Regions from separate parts of the Methylomonas sp. PHL2-19 genome, predicted to be linked through region 3. Evidence: riboswitches for the same ligand, from Rfam matches in the RefSeq annotation. Region 3 holds a riboswitch; each other region holds the start of a gene.
What was found. Region 3 has a riboswitch for cobalamin ahead of ACR02O_RS03885 (TonB-dependent receptor domain-containing protein). Riboswitches for the same ligand answer to the same signal wherever they lie in the genome.

Region 1 (3,278 bases), 2.5 Mb from region 3:
CTACTGAGTAATTCGGCTGCGCGCGCCAGGCGAAGGTCAAGGTCTGCAATTTCATCGGCCTGCACTAAGCCTAAGTGCCGCGACGGCAAGCCGACCGTTTCATCTTTCGCCATCGCCGCCAGTAGCGGCATGCTGTCCGGCAAGGCTTCTTCCAGCAATTTAGCATGACCCGGACTGCCGACTTTGTTGGCGATGACGCCGACAAACGGCAAGTTGGCTCTGTAATGGGCTAAGCCGTAAGCCACAGCGGCAAAAGTTTGTGCCATGCCGCCCGCATCGATGACAACGGCCACCGGCACGTCTAGTGTTTGTGCCAAATCGGCGCTGCTGCTATCGCCGTCGAACAAGCCCATGACACCTTCAATCAAGATGATGTCAGCGTCGGCGGCGTTATAAAGCATCTCACGGCAATGCGCTTCGCCCATCATCCATAAATCCAGCTGATAAACCGGTTGTCCGCAAGCAAAGCTCAATATTTGCGGATCGATAAAATCCGGGCCGGTTTTGAACACGCGTACCTTGCGGTTTTGCTGGCGATAGTAATAGGCCAAAGCCGCCGTAATGGTGGTTTTGCCTTGCCCGGAGGCAGGAGCGCTGATCAATATCGCCGGGCAATGGCGTGTTGCAGTAGCATTCACCACTAAAACGTTACTTTACGCAACAATCGGCCCGATATTGCGCCCAAGGTCAGCCAGAAAATAGCGTTGTTGATGGATGTCAACACCACAAAATGCTGTTGTAAGGCTTCGGGCGCTAAAGCCTGGGCAACCTCCGGATGCGGTGCGCCGATCAGATGCGGTAAGGCCAGTAAGCCAGCGCCGCCGATTTGCAGCCAGCGCTGTTTGGTCAAAAACAGACCAAACAAGCCAATCGCGGTAGCGGCGGCCGTAAAAAGCCACCACGCTTGGCGACTGTGTAATTCGGCGCTGTCGGTGCCCGGCAACTCCGGCGGCAAGCCCAATGATGGCGCGACAAAAAATACCAAATAACCGGCCAAACCCCAGCCGAGTCCGTACAGGTAACCATGTTGATCCCGCCAGTACAGGGCGACACTGATAAACAAGGCAAAGCCGAAGCCGGTTAGGCCATTGAACAGCAAGGTAAAGCCATTACGTTGCCAGCCGTCCATCGGTTGCCAGTCACGCACATGCTCAGCCGATGGCGTTTCGAATTGTTCGGCGGCCAAAATCAAGGGCAAGGTTTGATAGTGTTGTAGCACGCTGAGTAACAAGCCGCCCAATAGTCCCGCCAGTAGCGAGATGGTGACCAGCTTACGAAAATCCGCCATGTTAATGGCAAGGAAAAGCTGCGCTGTGACGTCCGTCGTGGGCGGCGTTATGCAGGTAGTTGTTAGCGTCCTGCAAGAAACCCAAACCTAACACGACGGTCAGGCCCAAAACAATAGCACTCAGGCCGGGCAGGATTTTTGAGGAAGAAAGGATGGTAGATGCCGCGAGTGTTTTCATGGTTGTCTGTTCCGAAAAAGGTGGACGGAATAACAGAGGGAAAGACAAACCAAAAAAACCGATTTGACAGATCGCCCTCCGCAATACTGTTGACTACAGTTTTAGGCCTGTCTCCGGGCTCGTGACGAATCACCTACCGTTGCGGGGGCAGCGTCGGCATTTAACCGACTTCCAGTTTCACCCGCCAAGAGCGGGAACCTTAAAACCAGCGGCGATTGTATGCCGCAGCTAGTCGTAGGGCAAATGAAATGTATTGAAATAAGAATAAACGGTGCGGCAGCAGCTCCTCTCGACAAGTTATCGATCAACCAGTAATCGCCCGCAACGAGTGATTCTATCAAAACTAAACACATGCTCTCTCGGGCTTTCATAACAACGCCCCACCAATCTTCGTCTGTAATCCGGCTCGCCTTTTTCGAGATAAATAGTGGCGCCACAAATGGGACATGCCGCCGAATACCGAACTAACCGAATTAGAGTTATAACTAAATCTGGTGTACGGCCCGACTTGATGAAAGGTGGCGCCCTCTGCTGAAATGAGATTGTCGAGATCGAATAACAGCAAAATGAGAGACGCCATGAACAAAGATAATGCAAAAGACTGGAATAATGCCAGTGGGATTAACGATCCTTTGACGGATTTGTTGAAGACGGGTGCTAGAGCCTTGATCCAACAAGCCGTTGAGGCGGAGCTACAGGCTTTTCTGGGCGAATACGCCAAGGTTACCGATTTACGGGGCCGGCAAACCGTGGTGCGTAATGGCTATTTGCCGGAGCGGGAGATCGTGACGGGCGTGGGTAACGTGACGGTCAAAATCCCCAAGGTTCGAGACCGTTCCGGCGGCAGGATCAAGTTCAACTCGTCGCTGGTGCCGCCGTATGTTCGCAAGACAAAACGGGTGGAAGCGGCCTTACCCTGGCTGTATTTGCGCGGCATTTCCACCGGCGACATGCAGTCGGCCTTATCGGTGTTGCTGGGTGACGATGCCAAAGGCTTGTCACCTGCCGTGGTTAGCCGCCTGAAAGCCCAATGGGCCGAGGATTATCTGGCCTGGAATCGGCGAGATTTATCGAAGGAGCGCACTGTGTATGTCTGGGCCGACGGCATCTATTCGACCCTGCGTGGCGAGGATGATCGGCTGTGCCTATTGGTCATCATCGGAGTCAACGAACAGGGTGAAAAGCGCTTGCTGGCCTTATCGGACGGTTATCGGGAATCGAAAGCCTCGTGGCTGAGTGTTTTGCAGGATTTACAAACGCGAGGTCTACAGGACGCGCCGAAACTGGCTACCGGCGACGGCGCTTTGGGTTTCTGGGCAGCCATCAACGAAGCTTGGCCCACCACACAACACCAGCGCTGCTGGGTGCATAAGACGGCGAATGTGCTGGCGACGCTACCCGATTCAATCCAAGGCAAGGCCAAGGCGGGGCTGAAAGAAATCTGGATGGCGGAAACCAAAGCCCTGGCCAATCAAGCCTTCGACACGTTCTTGCGTGACTTTGAAGCCAAGTACCCCAAGGCGGTGGGCGTGTTGGAAAAAGACCGTGAATCGCTATTGGCCTTTTACGACTTTCCCGCCGAGCACTGGATACACATTCGGACGACAAATCCGATCGAATCCAGCTTTGCGACGATTCGCCATCGGACCACCCGCACCAAGAACTGCGTGTCCCGCAATACCTTGTTGGGCTTGGTGTTCCAATTGGCGTTAACCGCCGAGAAGAGTTGGCGCAAGATACGCGGCTTTAAACGATTGCCGGATGTGATTGAGGGCATTCGTTTTCAGGACGGCATGGCTGTCATTATGGAAC
Region 2 (3,278 bases), 2.0 Mb from region 3:
AACCGCCGTTTCGTCGACCGAAGTATTCAGCGTGATTTCGGTACACAGGTTGGAACTGTGAATCACCCCGGCATGCTGTTGCGGCGAACGCAGATTGCAGGCGTCCTTGAACGTGATCCACGGATGGCCGGTTTCGAATAGCATGGTCAGCATTTTGCGCCAAAGCTGCACCGCACCGATGCGCTTATACAATTTGATCTCGCCGCGTTCGGCCTTGGCTTCGTAAGCGTGGTAAGCCTCGGCGAAGGCCGCGCCGTATAAGTCGTGCAAGTCTGGCGTATCCACCGGCGAAAACAAGGTCCACTCGGCATTATCCCGCACTCGTTGCATGAACAAATCCGACACCCAGGCGGCGGAGTTCATGTCGTGGCAGCGGCGGCGCTCGTCGCCGGTGTTCTTGCGCAGTTCCAGAAATTCTTCAAAATCCAGATGCCAGTTTTCCAGATAGGCGCAGACCGCGCCCTTGCGCTTGCCGCCCTGGTTGACCGCGACGGCTGTGTCGTTGACCACCTTTAAAAATGGAATGACCCCCTGGCTGTGGCCATTGGTACCCTTGATCCTGCTGCCCAGCGCCCGCACCGACGTCCAGTCGTTGCCCAGGCCGCCGGCATATTTTTGCAGCAGCGCGTTTTCCTTGATGCTTTGGTATATCCCGTCCAGATCGTCGGAGACCGTGGTCAGGTAGCACGACGACAATTGCGGATGGCGGGTGCCGCTGTTGAACAAGGTTGGCGTCGAACACATAAAGTCGAAGCTCGATAGTAGACGGTAAAACTCGATGGCTCGCGTTTCGCGGTCGATTTCGTTCAAGGCCAAACCCATAGCCACCCGCATGAAAAAGCACTGCGGCAATTCGATGCGGCGGCCGTCGATGTGCAGGAAATAGCGGTCGTACAGGGTTTGCAGGCCCAGATAATCGAATTGCAGATCGCGCTCGGCCAGTAGGGCCTGGCCCAGTCGTTCCAGGTCGAATTCGGCCAGGCGTGGATCAATCAGTTCGGCAGCGACGCCGGCGGCGATGAACTCGGCAAAGCAGTCGACATAGCGTTCGGCCATGTCGGCTTGGGTCAAGGCCGAGCCGGTGGCTTCCAGACGCAACTGGCTCAACAGCAAGCGCGCGGCGACTTTACCGTAGTCCGGTTCGATTTCGATCAAGGTGCGCGCCGCCAACACCAAGGCTTGGCGCACCCCCGCCAGCGGCATGCCGTCGTACAGATTGTTCAGCGTCTCGGCCCACACCCGTTCGGCATCGACGCCCATCAAATCTGCGCAAGCCTCGCGGCATAGCGCGCTGAAGGCCTCACTGTCCAGCGGCCGGCGTTGGCCTTGGTCGTCTACGTGCAAAACGGGTACGGCATGCTCGGTGGGTTGTTGCGCCGCGCGCTGAGCCGCGTGCTTTTCCCGATATAGCACATAAGCGCGGGCCACGTCGTGGGCGCCGGAACGCATCAATGCCAGTTCCACCTGGTCCTGAATATCTTCAATATGCACCGTGCCGCCGCCGGGCAAACGCCGAGTCAAGGCCTCGACCACGCTGGCAGTCAGTTGCGCCACCTGTTCGCGGGTGCGCGCCGAATTGACGCTGTGCTGGCCTTCCACGGCCAAGAAGGCTTTGGTGATGGCGATGGCGATTTTTTCCGGCTTAAACGCAACCACGGCACGGTTGCGGCGAATCACTTCCAAGCCGCTATCCGTTGGATACGAGGGGGCGTGTTTAACGGATTCGGCAGGGTCGGGATAAAAACTGGCGGGTTGAGCGGCGCTATCCATGTGTTTCTCCACAAGGGGAGCGGGGAGTTGAAGTCGCAACGGCAGACGTAACGGCAGCGAAACCCTAACCGCAATACTTGCCATCGTCCTCGGAGACACCCCGCTCCTGGTTGATAAAGGTTTCGAGGGCAGGTCTCCTGGCTTTCGGGTCGCCGTTTCGGTTCGGCCTTCCCGGACTCGCGTCCAGTGGCACGGATTGAACCTCAACTCGCCGATTACAGTTGCGGGGGCAGCTCCGGTTTTCCGGCGATTATGCGAAAAACGCAAAATTGCCGACCGGATTCCCTTTTAATCCCCTTCGGGGGGGAACCATCTTGGTGAAAAAGTTTAGGCGGCAAAAAGATGGCTGTCAAGCTATATAAACTATATACAGTGATTCATTTTATTATTGGCAACTATATGTTGTGTTTTGTGTGTTTTTATCGAGACAAGCTGCTTTCTTGAGCAAACAGATATAGCTATGTGCGACCACCAGTTGCGCTCACACTACCACGCTGCCAGCATGCTCCACCAACCAGCGTAAATATTCCAGCTCGGCGTCCTCGTGCCGGCAGGCCAGATACATGGTCTTGCCGATGGGCAGATCGGCAAAGCGCAGCCCGGTCAAATCCAGTTTGGCGGATTTGTCGGCGAGTAGCCATTCCGGCAGCAAGCAGACGCCGCGGCCGGCGGCGGCCAATTGCAGCATGATGTCGGTTTCCTCGACCTGGAGATGTGCGGCGGGCTCGATGCCGGCCGGTTGCAGCACCTTGCGGAACATGTCCAGTCGTTCACGGGCCACGGGGTAGGTCAATACGGTTTCGCCGCGCAAATCTCCGGGCGTGATCTCAGTGCGACTTGCCAAAGGGTGGTTATCGGCAACGATCAACACCAACTCAAAATCGAACAGCGGCTGGTAACTCAGCAGGCCGTTGTCGACCGGGTCCGAGGTCAGCACTGCATCCAGTTTGTATTGGCGGATGGCTTCGAACGATTCGAAGCGGTAACGCGAGGTGACTTCGATCGTCAAATCCGGCCAGGCGCGCAGATAGGGTTGCAGAATGTTGCGGAACCATTCGTAACAGGCGTGGCATTCGATGCCGATGGTCAATTTACCGGTTTTGCCTTTGGCCAGTTGCGCCAAGTGGTTTTCCGCTGAATCGACGGTGGCGATCACCGACTCGGCCACCTCGGATAAATAGCGCCCGGCCTGGCTCAACACCAGCGAGCGGCCCTGTTTGTACCACAGCGTCACGCCCAGGCGTTGCTCCAGGTTTTTGATTTGATGCGACAATGCCGATTGGGTCAGATTCAGAGTTTCGGCGGCGGCGCTCAGCGTGCGCTGGCGTTTTAACGCCAGTAGGATACGAAGGTGGATCAATTCCATATTGATGAATATATCTCATGAATCAATGAATAATCATCGATTATCTTCATTCTATTGTCTGTTTACAATGTTTTATGTGTCAAACATTCAATAGAAAGGACTTATTTATGACAAAAATTCACAATTTAGGTTTCCCCCGGAT
Region 3 (3,278 bases):
CAAGCTGTTGAACATGGTCCAGCCCGACCTGTTGTTGTTGGGCGAGAAGGATTTTCAACAACTGACGCTGATTCGGCAAATGGTCGCCGATTTGAATATACCCGTTGCAGTCCAGGGCGTGGCAACGGTTAGGGAGGACGATGGCTTGGCGATGAGTTCCCGCAACAGCTATCTGACCGACCAACAAAGACAGCACGCGCCCAAGCTCTATCAAGCCTTGATCGCTGCACGCGACGAGATTTTAGCAGGGCATGTCGATTATCCAGCTGTGGCGGAACGGCAGCGCCAAAATCTGCAGCAAGCCGGTTTTGCAGTTGACTATTTCAGCATTTGCCGTAGCAAGGATTTATTGCCCGCCAGCACCAGCGACGCTAATCTGCTGATTTTGGCTGCTGCCAAGCTGGGCACTACACGCCTGATCGATAACCTGTATTTTTCTAAAATAAACAACTGACTGCATTGGTTTTTACCTTTGAAAGCTAATGCTTAAATTTGATAGCAGAGTCAATTTCAGGCATAATCGCCGGCCCTAGTATTCGACCTTGTTTACCATGAACATAAACATGCTTAAAGCTAAGTTACACCGTGCGCGGGTAACGCATTCCGAGCTGGATTACGAAGGATCGTGTGCTATAGACGGTAAAATTCTGGATTTTTCCGGCATCAGGGAGTACGAGCAAATCCATATTTACAATATTAACAATGGTCAACGCTTTACCACCTATGCGATTCGCGCCGAAGAAGATTCCGGCGTATTTTCGATTAACGGTGCAGCTGCAAGGTTGGCGTGCCCTGGCGATTTGATTATCGTTTGTGCGTTCGCCAGCTTAGATGAGAAGGAACTGACGAACTACAAGCCGACTTTGGTGTATTTCGACGGCAACAATCGTATTAGCCATTCCAGTCATTCCATTCCTGTTCAGGCCGCCTGATTTAAACATCCGCCGGCGAACGCAATCGCCGGTGGATGTTTGCATTTTTTAAGCTTCAGATACATCTATCTCACTGACCTTCTCGGTCAGGGTGATGCTTTGTTCGATTGCCACCAATACTTTTTGCATGCCGATGCGTTTGTTGGCGTTGATTAAGATTGGCGATTTGATCGAGCCTTTAATGGTCGGCTTGCCATTATCCTGCTCGTTGTCTTTGTGCAGCAGAATTAATATCACCAGTTCGTCGCCCGGCTCTAGTTGCAGCAGCGCTTCTTCGGGGTCGGTTACCGTAAAATTATAATTGATGTTGAAGTGCGACGGATGAGCCGCGGAAAAAGTCAGCTCCGCGTTATCGACCGATTGCAGCCAATAGACAATCTCGCTGCCTTCCTGATGAAATAATTTAAAGCGGGTCTGATCTTCAAAACCGGGTAGGCCGCGCGGAAAATTGATGATAGTGTCCGGATTGATGTCTTGGTTGCCTAACAATTTCGATTGAATTTCCATGATCCCGCCCGTATTCGTTGAAGTCTAAGTTAACAGCATTAATCAATGCACCAATGTATAGCACGGAAAGGGGTATTTGCAATGCCGATTGTGGGCGACCCGCTCGGACACTCTTGCTTTATCATGCCCGACTCCCTAAAATTGCGCGCTTCTTTCAGGTGTTTGCGCCGCTTTCTCGGCCAAGCTTAAACAGGAAGTCGGTGCGGCGGTTTTATCCGCTCATGCCGGCGCTGCCCCCGCAACGGTAGATAAGTAAAGAGCTGCGTTTTTGCCACTGTGCGCTTTGCATGGGAAGGTCGCAGATCAGGCGTCAAGCCACTTATAAGCCCGGAGACTGGCCCGGAAGATCATTCGAGACAGCGGAGGGCTGTTGACGGAATGGTCTGAGTCCATGCCTAGCCTGCCTCCGTCTTTTTCGTTTTCCGTTTTTCCTCTGTCCTTTTTCACCCGGATGCGCGGCGGGCGCAGAGGATAATATGCAAACAATTCTATACAGATCTTTATTGCTGGCGAGTACGCCTTTTACAGTGTGGGCGGCAACCGGCGATGAGGCTATCAACCTTGCCGAAACAATCGTGACGGCTACCCGAACCGAGACTAGACAGAACGAATTAGCCACGGCGATGACGGTTTATACTCGCCAGGACATCGAGAAACTTCAGGTTAGAACCCTTCCTGAGTTACTAAAAGGCACGCCGGGTGTGGACATGGTGCAAAGCGGCGGTTACGGTAAGGATACCAATGTCTATTTGCGCGGCACTAACTCCGATCATGTACTGGTTTTAATCGACGGCATCAAGGCCGGCTCGGTGACCACCGGCACCAGCGCATTTCAGTTTATTCCTATCGATCAAATCGAACGTGTGGAAATCACTCGAGGCCCGCAGTCCAGCCTGTATGGCTCGGAAGCGATCGGCGGGGTGATTCAGATATTTACTCGCAAGGGCGGCACCAGTGAACGGCCGAACATTGCGCTGGAAGCTGGCGGCGGCTCATACGACACCTATAACGGCTCGGCGGCCGTCAACGGTAAATGGGGCAAGGCTTGGTATAGCTTGAGCGCCGCTCAACTCGGTAGCCAGGGCATCAATGCGCTGAGCGGTGTCAGCGTCGCGAGCGGCTATAATCCGGACCGCGACGGCTATAACAACACCAGCCTGAATGCCAAAGCCGGTTACCGCTTCGACAACAGCGCGGAACTGGAAGCATTTTTCCTGCGAGCCGAAGGCGAAACCGAGATCGACAATTCCATCAGTAGCACCACTGAGTTTGTCAATCAGACGCTGGGAGCCACAGCCAGCGCAAATTTCAGCGATAGGTGGAAATCCACTTTGCGGGTGGGACAAAGCATGGACGATGCCGATCAGTTTCGGCATAACGGTCGGTTTACCAGCCGTTTCAACACCACACGCTGGAACGCCAGTTGGCTGAACGAACTGGCCTTGCATAAGGATCACCAATTGACAGTGGGTGCCGATTACCGCTTCGACGAAGTCGACAGCACCACACGCTATGTCGAAACCTCGCGTTACGATGTCGGAGTGTTCGCTGATTTGCACAGCCGAATTTTCGACAAGCATTTTTTGAACGCTTCCTTGCGGTGGGACGAAAACCAGGCTTTCGGCGATAGTGTCACCGGCAATTTCGGCTGGCGGTTTAATTGGGATTACGGTCTCAGCGCTTTTGCCAGTTTCGGCAATGCATTTAAGGCGCCGACCTTTAACCAGTTATACTTCCCAGGCTTCGGCAACCCCGGCTTGCGTCCGGAAAAGTCCACCAGCTTCGAAGCCGGTTTTGCCGGCCATCACGATTGGGCCAACTGGGAACTGCGCGCTTATC

Region 1: it holds a riboswitch for cobalamin, as region 3 does, so the genes downstream of both, ACR02O_RS15450 (CbtB domain-containing protein) here and ACR02O_RS03885 (TonB-dependent receptor domain-containing protein) in region 3, are expected to answer to the same signal.
Region 2: it holds a riboswitch for cobalamin, as region 3 does, so the genes downstream of both, ACR02O_RS13205 (ribonucleoside-diphosphate reductase subunit alpha) here and ACR02O_RS03885 (TonB-dependent receptor domain-containing protein) in region 3, are expected to answer to the same signal.

What each region holds. Positions count from the first base shown of each region.
Region 1 covers NZ_CP196839.1:3,330,857-3,334,134, forward strand. The annotation lists gene ACR02O_RS15440 (cobyrinic acid a,c-diamide synthase CobB) at 1-638, opposite strand, end outside; gene ACR02O_RS15445 (CbtA family protein) at 641-1,288, opposite strand; gene ACR02O_RS15450 (CbtB domain-containing protein) at 1,290-1,466, opposite strand; cobalamin riboswitch at 1,554-1,683, opposite strand; gene ACR02O_RS15455 (IS256 family transposase) at 2,045-3,278, shown strand, end outside.
Region 2 covers NZ_CP196839.1:2,869,715-2,872,992, forward strand. The annotation lists gene ACR02O_RS13205 (ribonucleoside-diphosphate reductase subunit alpha) at 1-1,770, opposite strand, end outside; cobalamin riboswitch at 1,881-2,099, opposite strand; gene ACR02O_RS13210 (LysR family transcriptional regulator) at 2,252-3,136, opposite strand; gene metE (5-methyltetrahydropteroyltriglutamate--homocysteine S-methyltransferase) at 3,244-3,278, shown strand, end outside.
Region 3 covers NZ_CP196839.1:834,688-837,965, reverse strand. The annotation lists gene panC (pantoate--beta-alanine ligase) at 1-454, shown strand, start outside; gene panD (aspartate 1-decarboxylase) at 552-932, shown strand; gene fliW (flagellar assembly protein FliW) at 981-1,439, opposite strand; cobalamin riboswitch at 1,579-1,796, shown strand; gene ACR02O_RS03885 (TonB-dependent receptor domain-containing protein) at 1,916-3,278, shown strand, end outside.